2 regions of the Streptomyces sp. NPDC001002 genome follow, and region 2 is predicted to be linked to the other one. Evidence: riboswitches for the same ligand, from Rfam matches in the RefSeq annotation. Region 2 holds a riboswitch; the other holds the start of a gene.
What was found. Region 2 has a riboswitch for cobalamin ahead of ACWDR3_RS24460 (cobalamin biosynthesis protein). Riboswitches for the same ligand answer to the same signal wherever they lie in the genome.

Region 1: it holds a riboswitch for cobalamin, as region 2 does, so the genes downstream of both, ACWDR3_RS31215 (ribonucleoside-diphosphate reductase subunit alpha) here and ACWDR3_RS24460 (cobalamin biosynthesis protein) in region 2, are expected to answer to the same signal.

Annotation. Positions count from the first base shown of each region.
Region 1 covers NZ_JBSFLV010000084.1:24,884-29,261, reverse strand. Annotated here, with positions in the region: gene ACWDR3_RS31225 (CHAP domain-containing protein) at 244-915, shown strand; gene ACWDR3_RS31220 (GNAT family N-acetyltransferase) at 990-1,496, shown strand; cobalamin riboswitch at 1,561-1,689, shown strand; gene ACWDR3_RS31215 (ribonucleoside-diphosphate reductase subunit alpha) at 1,813-4,176, shown strand; gene ACWDR3_RS31210 (ribonucleotide-diphosphate reductase subunit beta) at 4,176-4,378, shown strand, end outside.
Region 2 covers NZ_JBSFLV010000055.1:10,374-14,751, reverse strand. Annotated here, with positions in the region: gene ACWDR3_RS24475 (helix-turn-helix domain-containing protein) at 1-175, shown strand, start outside; gene ACWDR3_RS24470 (hypothetical protein) at 217-723, shown strand; gene ACWDR3_RS24465 (DUF397 domain-containing protein) at 996-1,175, opposite strand; cobalamin riboswitch at 1,428-1,567, shown strand; gene ACWDR3_RS24460 (cobalamin biosynthesis protein) at 1,669-2,610, shown strand; gene ACWDR3_RS24455 (cobyric acid synthase) at 2,607-4,118, shown strand; gene cobN (cobaltochelatase subunit CobN) at 4,115-4,378, shown strand, end outside.

The DNA of each region.
Region 1 (4,378 bases), on a different contig from region 2:
CGGCCGGTCGGCGTCACCGTCCCCGCCTGTTGCCGGTTGCCCCTCGCTTCGGCAACCGGCAACCCCCTCATCGGCCTCGTCGAACTCTGATCGCACCTGCTACACCTGTCGTCACATCGTCGCATTCCGGAGTCGGCAACCTACCCGGAGTGACGGCGCGTTCAGCGGGCGCGGCATCACATGCGAGAACGCGAGTTGTGCGCCGCGCCCCTTATCCCTTCACCCACCACCCCGGAGGAATCCGTGCGCCACCATGCCCTGCACAGCCTGATCGCGGCCGCCCTGCTCGCCGTCCCCGCCCTCGTCTGCGCTCCCGCGACCGCGTCCACCGCCCCGGCCACATCGGCCGCCCGCCCGAACTCGGCGCCGAGTCCCCTCCGTCAGGCCATCGTGGACCGCGCCAACACCGCTCTCACCACCGCGCACCGCTACAAAGCGACCCCCAACGGCCCGGTCAGGCTGAGCACGCCCGGCGACTCCGGACACGACAACTACCTGGGCGGCAAGAACCTCAACGAGTACAACGGCTTCAACGGAGACGCGTGGTGCGGCTACTTCGCCCGCGCGATGTGGGCCAACTCGGCCGCGACGCCCACCGACTACAAGTCCTCCCGGGCCTGGGAGACCGGCGTGGGCGACCGGTTCCACCCCTACCGACCCGGACAGCCGCCGCAGCGCGGGGACGTGATCGTGTGGCACAACCACAACAGCCGTGCGCCCAGGGGGCATGTCGCGGTCGTGGTGGCAGTGGGCGGCAGCGACGGCCGCACGGTGACCACCGTCGAGGGCAACGCGGGCCGCGGCTCCGACAGCATCACCATGAAGCAGTACCGCTGGGTAGGCGCCGAGGGACCGAAGCTGCCCGGCCGCAACAACGCCACGCTGAAGGTACGGGGTTACGCCGCCCGCAGCTGAGCCGCACCGGACGAGCGGGCCGTCGGAGAAAAACCGGCGGCCCGTTGTCGTACCCGTCGGGCACACTCGCCCCCATGGACATCGTGATCCGGGCAGCGCACCCCAGCGAATACGAGACCCTCGGCGAGATCACCGCCCAGGCCTATCTCCAGGACGACCTGCTGACCTTCGGGGAGAGCGACTGGTACCTCGGCGAGCTCAGAGACGTGGCCAAGCGGGCGACCGTCGCCGACGTATTGGTCGCCGCGGACGGGGACCGGATCCTCGGCGGGGTCACCTTCGTCACGGCCGGCACGCACATGGCCGAGCGGGCCGGCCCCACCGAGGCCGAGATCCGGATGCTCGCCGTCGACCGGGCCGCCCGCGGCCGGGGCGCCGGCGAGGCACTCGTCCGCGCCTGCGTCGACCGCGCGCGAGCCGCCGAGGACTGCACCGGCATCGTCCTGTCCACCCAGCCGACCATGCGCGCCGCCCACCGCATCTACGAACGCCTCGGCTTCGTCCGCGTCCCGGAGCGCGACTGGAACCCCATTCCGGAGGCCGGCGACTTCGTGCTGCTCACCTATCAGTTGACGTTCTGACACGCTCCGAAGTCGGCGCGCGACACAACATCTAGGGGTGCTACTACAACCCAGCACAAGATGTATGCTCATGCTCGCTGTCGTCGCAGGGGAATCCGGTGCGAATCCGGAACTGTCCCGCAACGGTGTACTCATGCGTGTTCGCACACGTATGGGCGTCAGTCCGAGGACCTGCCGACAGTGCGCCCGACCAAGCCGGTCGGGTGCCATGACGTCCGGGCCTCGTGGAATGGGCCGGGGACGCGACGCCGTCGTGCGTTCGTGGCTGCCCCCTGCCCTCCGCCAGGCCCCCGTGCCCAGCGAGGGAGAGCCCCACGTGACCATCGCGCCAGCCGACCCGGCTTCAGTCACCGCGCCGGAGACCGACGGCCCCGGTACCGCGTTGCTGCGGATCCTGACCGAGCTGACCGCCGACCTCCCCGACGCAGACCCCGGCCGCGTCGCCGCCGCCGCGCTGCGCGGCCGCTCCGCGCAGGCCGACGAGGCCGAACTGCGCGAGCTGGCCACGGAGGCCGCCGCCGGTCTCATCTCGGAGGACCCCGCCTACTCGCAGGTCGCCGCCCGGCTGCTGACCATCTCGATCCGCGCCGAGGCCGCCTCGCAGGGCGTGACGTCCTTCACCGAGTCCGTCGCCGTCGGCCACCGCGAGGGCCTCATCGCCGACCGCACCGCCGAGTTCGTCCGCGTCCACGCGGCCCGCCTCGACGAACTGATCGACCGGCAGGCCGACGACCGCTTCGGCTACTTCGGCCTGCGCACCCTGCACAGCCGCTACCTGCTGCGCCACCCCATCACCCGCAAGGTCGTCGAGACCCCGCAGCACTTCATGCTGCGCGTGGCAGCCGGTCTGGCGGAGGACGACAGCAGGCGTGCGCTCGACGAAGTCGCCTCGCTCTACCGCCTGATGAGCCGGCTCGACTACCTCCCCTCCTCCCCCACGCTCTTCAACTCCGGCACCCGGCACCCCCAGATGTCGTCCTGCTACCTCCTCGACTCCCCGCTGGACGAGCTGGACTCCATCTACGACCGCTACCACCAGGTCGCCCGCCTCTCCAAGCACGCCGGCGGCATCGGCATCGCCTACTCCCGCATCCGCTCCCGGGGTTCACTGATCCGCGGCACGAACGGGCACTCCAACGGCATCGTCCCGTTCCTCAAGACGCTCGACGCCTCCGTCGCCGCCGTGAACCAGGGCGGCCGGCGCAAGGGCGCGGCCGCGGTCTACCTGGAGACCTGGCACTCCGACATCGAGGAGTTCCTGGAGCTGCGGGACAACACCGGTGAGGACGCCCGGCGTACGCACAACCTGAACCTCGCGCACTGGATCCCGGACGAGTTCATGCGGCGGGTCAACGAGGACGGCGTCTGGTCCCTGTTCTCCCCCGCCGATGTGCCCGAACTGGTCGACCTGTGGGGCGCGGAGTTCGACGCCGCGTACCGCAAGGCGGAGGCCGCCGGGCTCGCCCGCAAGACCATCCCGGCCCGCGACCTCTACGGCCGCATGATGCGCACCCTCGCGCAGACCGGCAACGGCTGGCTGACCTTCAAGGACGCGGCCAACCGCACCGCCAACCAGACCGCCGAGCCAGGCCACACGGTCCACTCCTCCAACCTCTGCACGGAGATCCTGGAGGTCACGGACGACGGCGAGACCGCGGTCTGCAACCTGGGCTCGGTCAATCTCGGCGCCTTCGTGGTCGGCCGGGACATCGACTGGGACCGGCTGGACGAGACCGTCCGCACGGCCGTCACCTTCCTCGACCGGGTCGTCGACATCAACTTCTACCCGACCGAGCAGGCGGGCCGCTCCAACGCGAAATGGCGTCCGGTCGGCCTCGGTGCCATGGGCCTCCAGGACGTCTTCTTCAAACTCCGCCTCCCCTTCGACTCCCCCGAGGCCAAGGCCCTCTCCACCCGCATCGCCGAGCGCATCATGCTCGCCGCGTACGAGGCGTCGACGGACCTGGCCGAGCGCAACGGCCCGTTGCCGGCCTGGGAGAAGACCCGCACGGCCCGGGGCGTCCTGCACCCCGACCACTACGACGTCGAACTGACCTGGCCGGAGCGCTGGTCGGCACTGCGGGAACGTATCGCCAGGGTAGGCATGCGCAACAGCCTCCTGCTCGCGATCGCCCCCACCGCCACCATCGCCTCGATCGCGGGCGTCTACGAGTGCATCGAGCCGCAGGTCTCCAACCTGTTCAAGCGCGAGACGCTGTCCGGTGAGTTCCTCCAGGTCAACTCGTACCTGGTCGACGAGTTGAAGAAACTCGGCGTCTGGGACGCCCGCACCCGCGAGGCCCTGCGCGAGGCCAACGGCTCGGTGCAGGCCTTCGCCTGGATCCCGGCGGACGTCCGCGCGCTGTACCGCACGGCGTGGGAGATCCCGCAGCGCGGCCTGATCGACATGGCCGCGGCCCGCACCCCGTACCTGGACCAGTCCCAGTCCCTCAACCTCTTCCTGGAGACCCCGACCATCGGCAAGCTCTCGTCGATGTACGCGTACGCCTGGAAGCAGGGCCTGAAGACGACGTACTACCTGCGGTCGAGGCCGGCGACGAGGATCGCCCGCGCGGCCCAGGCCCAGACCCAAACCCCCATCCCCGTCCAGCAGATCGCCGACCCCGACGCGGTCGCCTGCTCCCTGGAAAACCCCGAGTCCTGCGAGGCATGCCAGTAATGACCACCGAAGCCAAGAACCTTCTCGACCCGGGCTTCGAGCTGACCCTCCGCCCCATGCGCTACCCCGACTTCTACGAGCGCTACCGGGACGCCATCAAGAACACCTGGACCGTCGAGGAGGTCGACCTCCACTCGGACGTCACCGATCTCGCGAAGCTGACGCCGGGTGAGCAGCACATGATCGGCCGGCTGGTCGCGTT
Region 2 (4,378 bases):
CGACGACGATCTTCTCTACCTGGAGGGCCCTGCGGGGGGTCTCTCCAGCCGTGACGACCTGGGGCTCTCGGCTCGCTACCAGGAGTGCTTCGAAGAGATCAGCGCCATCGCGTACGAAGGCGACCGGATGACCGAACTCCTCGACACGGTCAAGGAGAGCCTGGGCAACAGCTGAATCCGGGCTGGAACAGCCCGGTGTGAGACGGGGGAGGGCCCATGGCGGTCTTCGGAATACGAGCGTGGTGGCAGCGATTGCGGATGCCCACCGAAGCCGCTCCCACCAGCGGCCTGTCGAACACCCCATCCGATACGGCTGACAATGGCTCGATCCCTCTCGACGACTGCGCCCTCAAGGCGTACGCCATGCAGCGGCCGGAATGGGCAGAAGCTCTTATCCAGGTGGAGAGCGCCCGAGTGACCGGAGAGATACGGCTCCTGTCCGTCCGGCTGTTGCTGGGCACGGCCTGCGGCAGCATCTTGCTCTTCAGCATCACGGTCGCCACGCGGGTCGCGCCCAGCATTGCCCTCGGTTCCACGACGCCACTCACCACAGCCGTCGTCGGTGCCGTCAGCGCAGCGGTCCTCACCGCGCTGGGCGCGGGCCTCGGCAGAACACTGCGCAATCGTTCCACCGGTGCACCGGGCACGTCCGTCAGCGGTGGCGCCTCCGGCCGGACTGAACCGCCGCCAGACCACGGTTCAGAACCTGGAGGCGCTCCGTGACGGGGGTGAGCCCCCACCACAGGCCGGCTCCCACGGCCAGAAGGGCCGTCACCACCAGCCAGACGAGACCGCGCGTCGCGCCCGCCGGCACCAACAGCGCCGCCAGTGCACCCATCCCGACGGCCAGTACTCCCGTCACCGAGCAGAAGAGCGCCAGCGGTACAACATCCGCTGTCCACGCGACCCCCGCACCGCGATCACCCACATGAGCAGAAGCGGATTCCTTGGCCCGGTCTCCCATACGTGTACCTCCCGTCCCCCCGCGCGGCGAGTCAGCCACCGCGCATATCCGGGTCCACAAGCCCCGCCAGAAAACCACACCACGCCGCGTGACGAAAGGTGAGCACAGCGTCTTGATGACGCTTTGAGTCACGCACCAGTACGCGATCTCTCCCCGAGGCCAATTCGACGCACTCACCGGCGTTGCTGGAGTGACTGCTCCTGAACCACACCCGCACCGACAGCTCCCTGTCGACCACGCCCACCTCCTCCAGTTCCGATAGCAATCGCACGGTCACGAACACTGGCTCCGCGCACCGGCCGGACACCGCCGGTCGACACGTACACGCACTCCTGTTCCCGTAGTCTGCCCACCTTCCTGGCCGGGAAAGAGCACAGAAAGCGCCGTTTCAAACTCCTGACGGCAAATCAACGATGTGGACCTCAGCACACCGCAGCTGTGCAGGTCAGCGGCAAGTTGACGGTTCTTCCAGGCCCGTGGTGGACTGCCGGGGCCAAGTACGGCGGCAAGAGAGGAAGCCGGTGTGATTCCGGCGCGGTCCCGCCACTGTCACCGGGGTAGGTAGTCCCGGGAGCCAGGAACTCTCGCCGTCGCTCTCTTCGAACCAGGGCGCGGACACCCTGAGTGAGGACAATTCGCCATGCGCGGCCGCCTGTTGAGGTTCATCACCCGAGCTCTGCCCGATCCCACGGCCGGCTGAGCCGATGCGTGCCGATCGCGTCTTCGCGTACGGCGCCGCCGCCGGCCTCCTCGGTGACCATCTGCTCGGCGATCCGCGCCGCGGCCATCCGGTCGCCGCGTTCGGCCGGGCCGCCGGTGCCGTGGAGCGGGTGCTGTGGCGCGACCACCGCGGCTGGGGCGCCCTGCACACCGCCGTGTGCGCGGGCGGCGCCGTCGCCCTCGCCGCCGCGGCCACTTCGGCCGTACGACCCTCCCGTACCGCCTCCGTCGCGCTGACCGCGGCCGCAACCTGGGCCGTCGTCGGCGGGAACTCCCTCGCCCGCGAGGCCGGGGTCATCGGGCGGGCGTTGGAGGCCGGGGACATCGAGGGCGCGCGGGCCCGGCTGCCCCATCTCTGCGGGCGCGACCCCCAGGCCCTCGACGCCGACGGGATCGCCCGGGCCGTCGTCGAGTCCGTCGCCGAGAACACCTCCGACGCGGTGGTGGGCGCGCTGGTGTGGGGTGCCGTGGCGGGCGTGCCGGGGCTCGTCGGCTTCCGGGCCGTGAACACCCTCGATGCCATGGTCGGGCACAAGTCGCCCAAGTACCGCCGGTACGGCTGGGCTTCGGCCCGTCTCGACGACGTGGCCGGCTGGCCGGGGGCGCGGCTGACCGCCGTCCTCGCGACCGTCGCGGGCGACGATCCGCGCGGGGCGGTACGCGCCTGGCGCACCGACGCCGGCAAGCACCCGAGCCCCAACGCCGGGCCCGTGGAGGCCTCGTTCGCGGGGGCGCTCGGGGTGCGGCTGGGCGGGACGCTCGCCTATGGCGGGCGAGTTGAGCACCGGCCCGTGCTCAATGGGGCCGGGCGTGCGGTGGCCGTGGACGACATCGATCGGGCCGTACGGCTCTCCCGGCGCGTCGGTCTGCTCGCGCTCGGCGTGAGCGTCGCCGGGCGGCTGCTCGCGAAGGGACGTAACTCATGAGCGGCGGCGGGCTGTTGGTCGCCGGGACCACCTCCGACGCCGGCAAGAGCGTCGTGACGGCCGGGATCTGCCGGTGGCTGGTGCGGCAGGGCGTGAAGGTCGCGCCCTTCAAGGCGCAGAACATGTCCCTCAATTCGTTCGTGACGCGCGAGGGCGCGGAGATCGGGCGCGCACAGGCCATGCAGGCGCAGGCCTGTCGGATCGAGCCGACCGCGCTGATGAATCCCGTGCTGCTCAAGCCCGGTGGCGAGCGGAGCAGTCAGGTCGTGCTCATGGGTAAGCCCGTGGGCGAGATGAGTGCGCGTGGGTATCACGGGGGGCGGCAGGAGCAGTTGCTCGGGACCGTGCTCGACTGTCTCGCCGAGTTGCGGGGCACGTATGACGCGGTGATCTGTGAGGGGGCCGGCAGTCCTGCCGAGATCAATCTGCGGCGGACCGACATCGTGAACATGGGGATCGCCCGGAATGCCGGACTTCCCGTGCTCGTGGTCGGGGACATCGACCGCGGGGGCGTCTTCGCCTCCTTCTTCGGAACCGTCGCGCTGCTCTCGCCCGAGGACCAGGCCCTCATAGCCGGGTTCGTCGTCAACAAGTTCCGTGGCGATGTCTCGCTGCTGGAACCGGGGTTGGAGATGCTCCTCGACCTCACCGGGCGCCGGACGTACGGCGTCCTGCCGTTCCAGCACGGCCTCGGGATCGACGAGGAGGACGGGCTGCGGATCTCCCTGCGCGGGACCGTGCGGGAGTCCAACACCGCCCCACCCGTCGGCGAGGACGTGCTGCGCGTCGCCGTGTGCGCGATCCCGCTCATGTCCAACTTCACGGACGTGGACGCGCTGGCCGCCGAACCGGGCGTCGTGGTGCGGTTCGTGGACCGGCCCGAGGAACTGGCCGACGCCGATCTCGTCGTGATCCCAGGGACTCGGGGGACGGTGAAGGCGCTGGAATGGCTGCGGGAGCGGGGACTTGCCGACGCCCTCGTCCGCAGGGCCGCCGAGCAGCGACCCATCCTCGGTATCTGCGGTGGTTTCCAGGTCCTCGGCGAGCACATCGAGGACGAGGTCGAGAGCCGGCGCGGACACGTGGACGGGCTCGGGGTACTGCCCCTGCGGGTGCGGTTCGCGCGCGAGAAGACCCTCACCCGGCCGGTGGGGGAAGCCCTCGGCGAGCCGGTCGAGGGGTACGAGATCCATCACGGAGTCGCGGAAGTCCTAGGAGGGGACGCCTTCTTGGACGGGTGCCGGGTCGGTCAGACCTGGGGCACGCACTGGCACGGCTCGCTGGAGTCGGACGGGTTCCGGCGGGCGTTCCTGCGCGAAGTGGCGGCCGCCGCGGGGCGCCGGTTCGTGCCGGCCGCCGACACCTCGTTCGCCGCGCTGCGCGAGGAGCAGCTCGACCGGCTCGGCGACCTGATCGAACAGCACGCGGACACGGACGCGCTGTGGCGGCTCATCGAGTCCGGCGCGCCGCAAGGACTGCCTTTCATTCCACCGGGAGCGCCCGCATGAGCACAGTGTTGTTGTTGTCGACCGCCGACACGGATCTGCTGGCGGCCCGGGCCGCCGGCGCCGGGTACCGGATCGGCAACCCGAACCGGGTGGATGTCGAGGGCGAGTTGCCCGCGCTCCTCGATGGCGCGGACGTCGCCGTCGTACGGCTGCTCGGCGGCAAGCGCGCGTGGGAGGACGGGCTCGCCGCGCTGAAGGCGTCCGGGATTCCGACCGTGCTCCTCGGCGGAGAGACCGTCCCCGACGCGGAGTTGATGGCC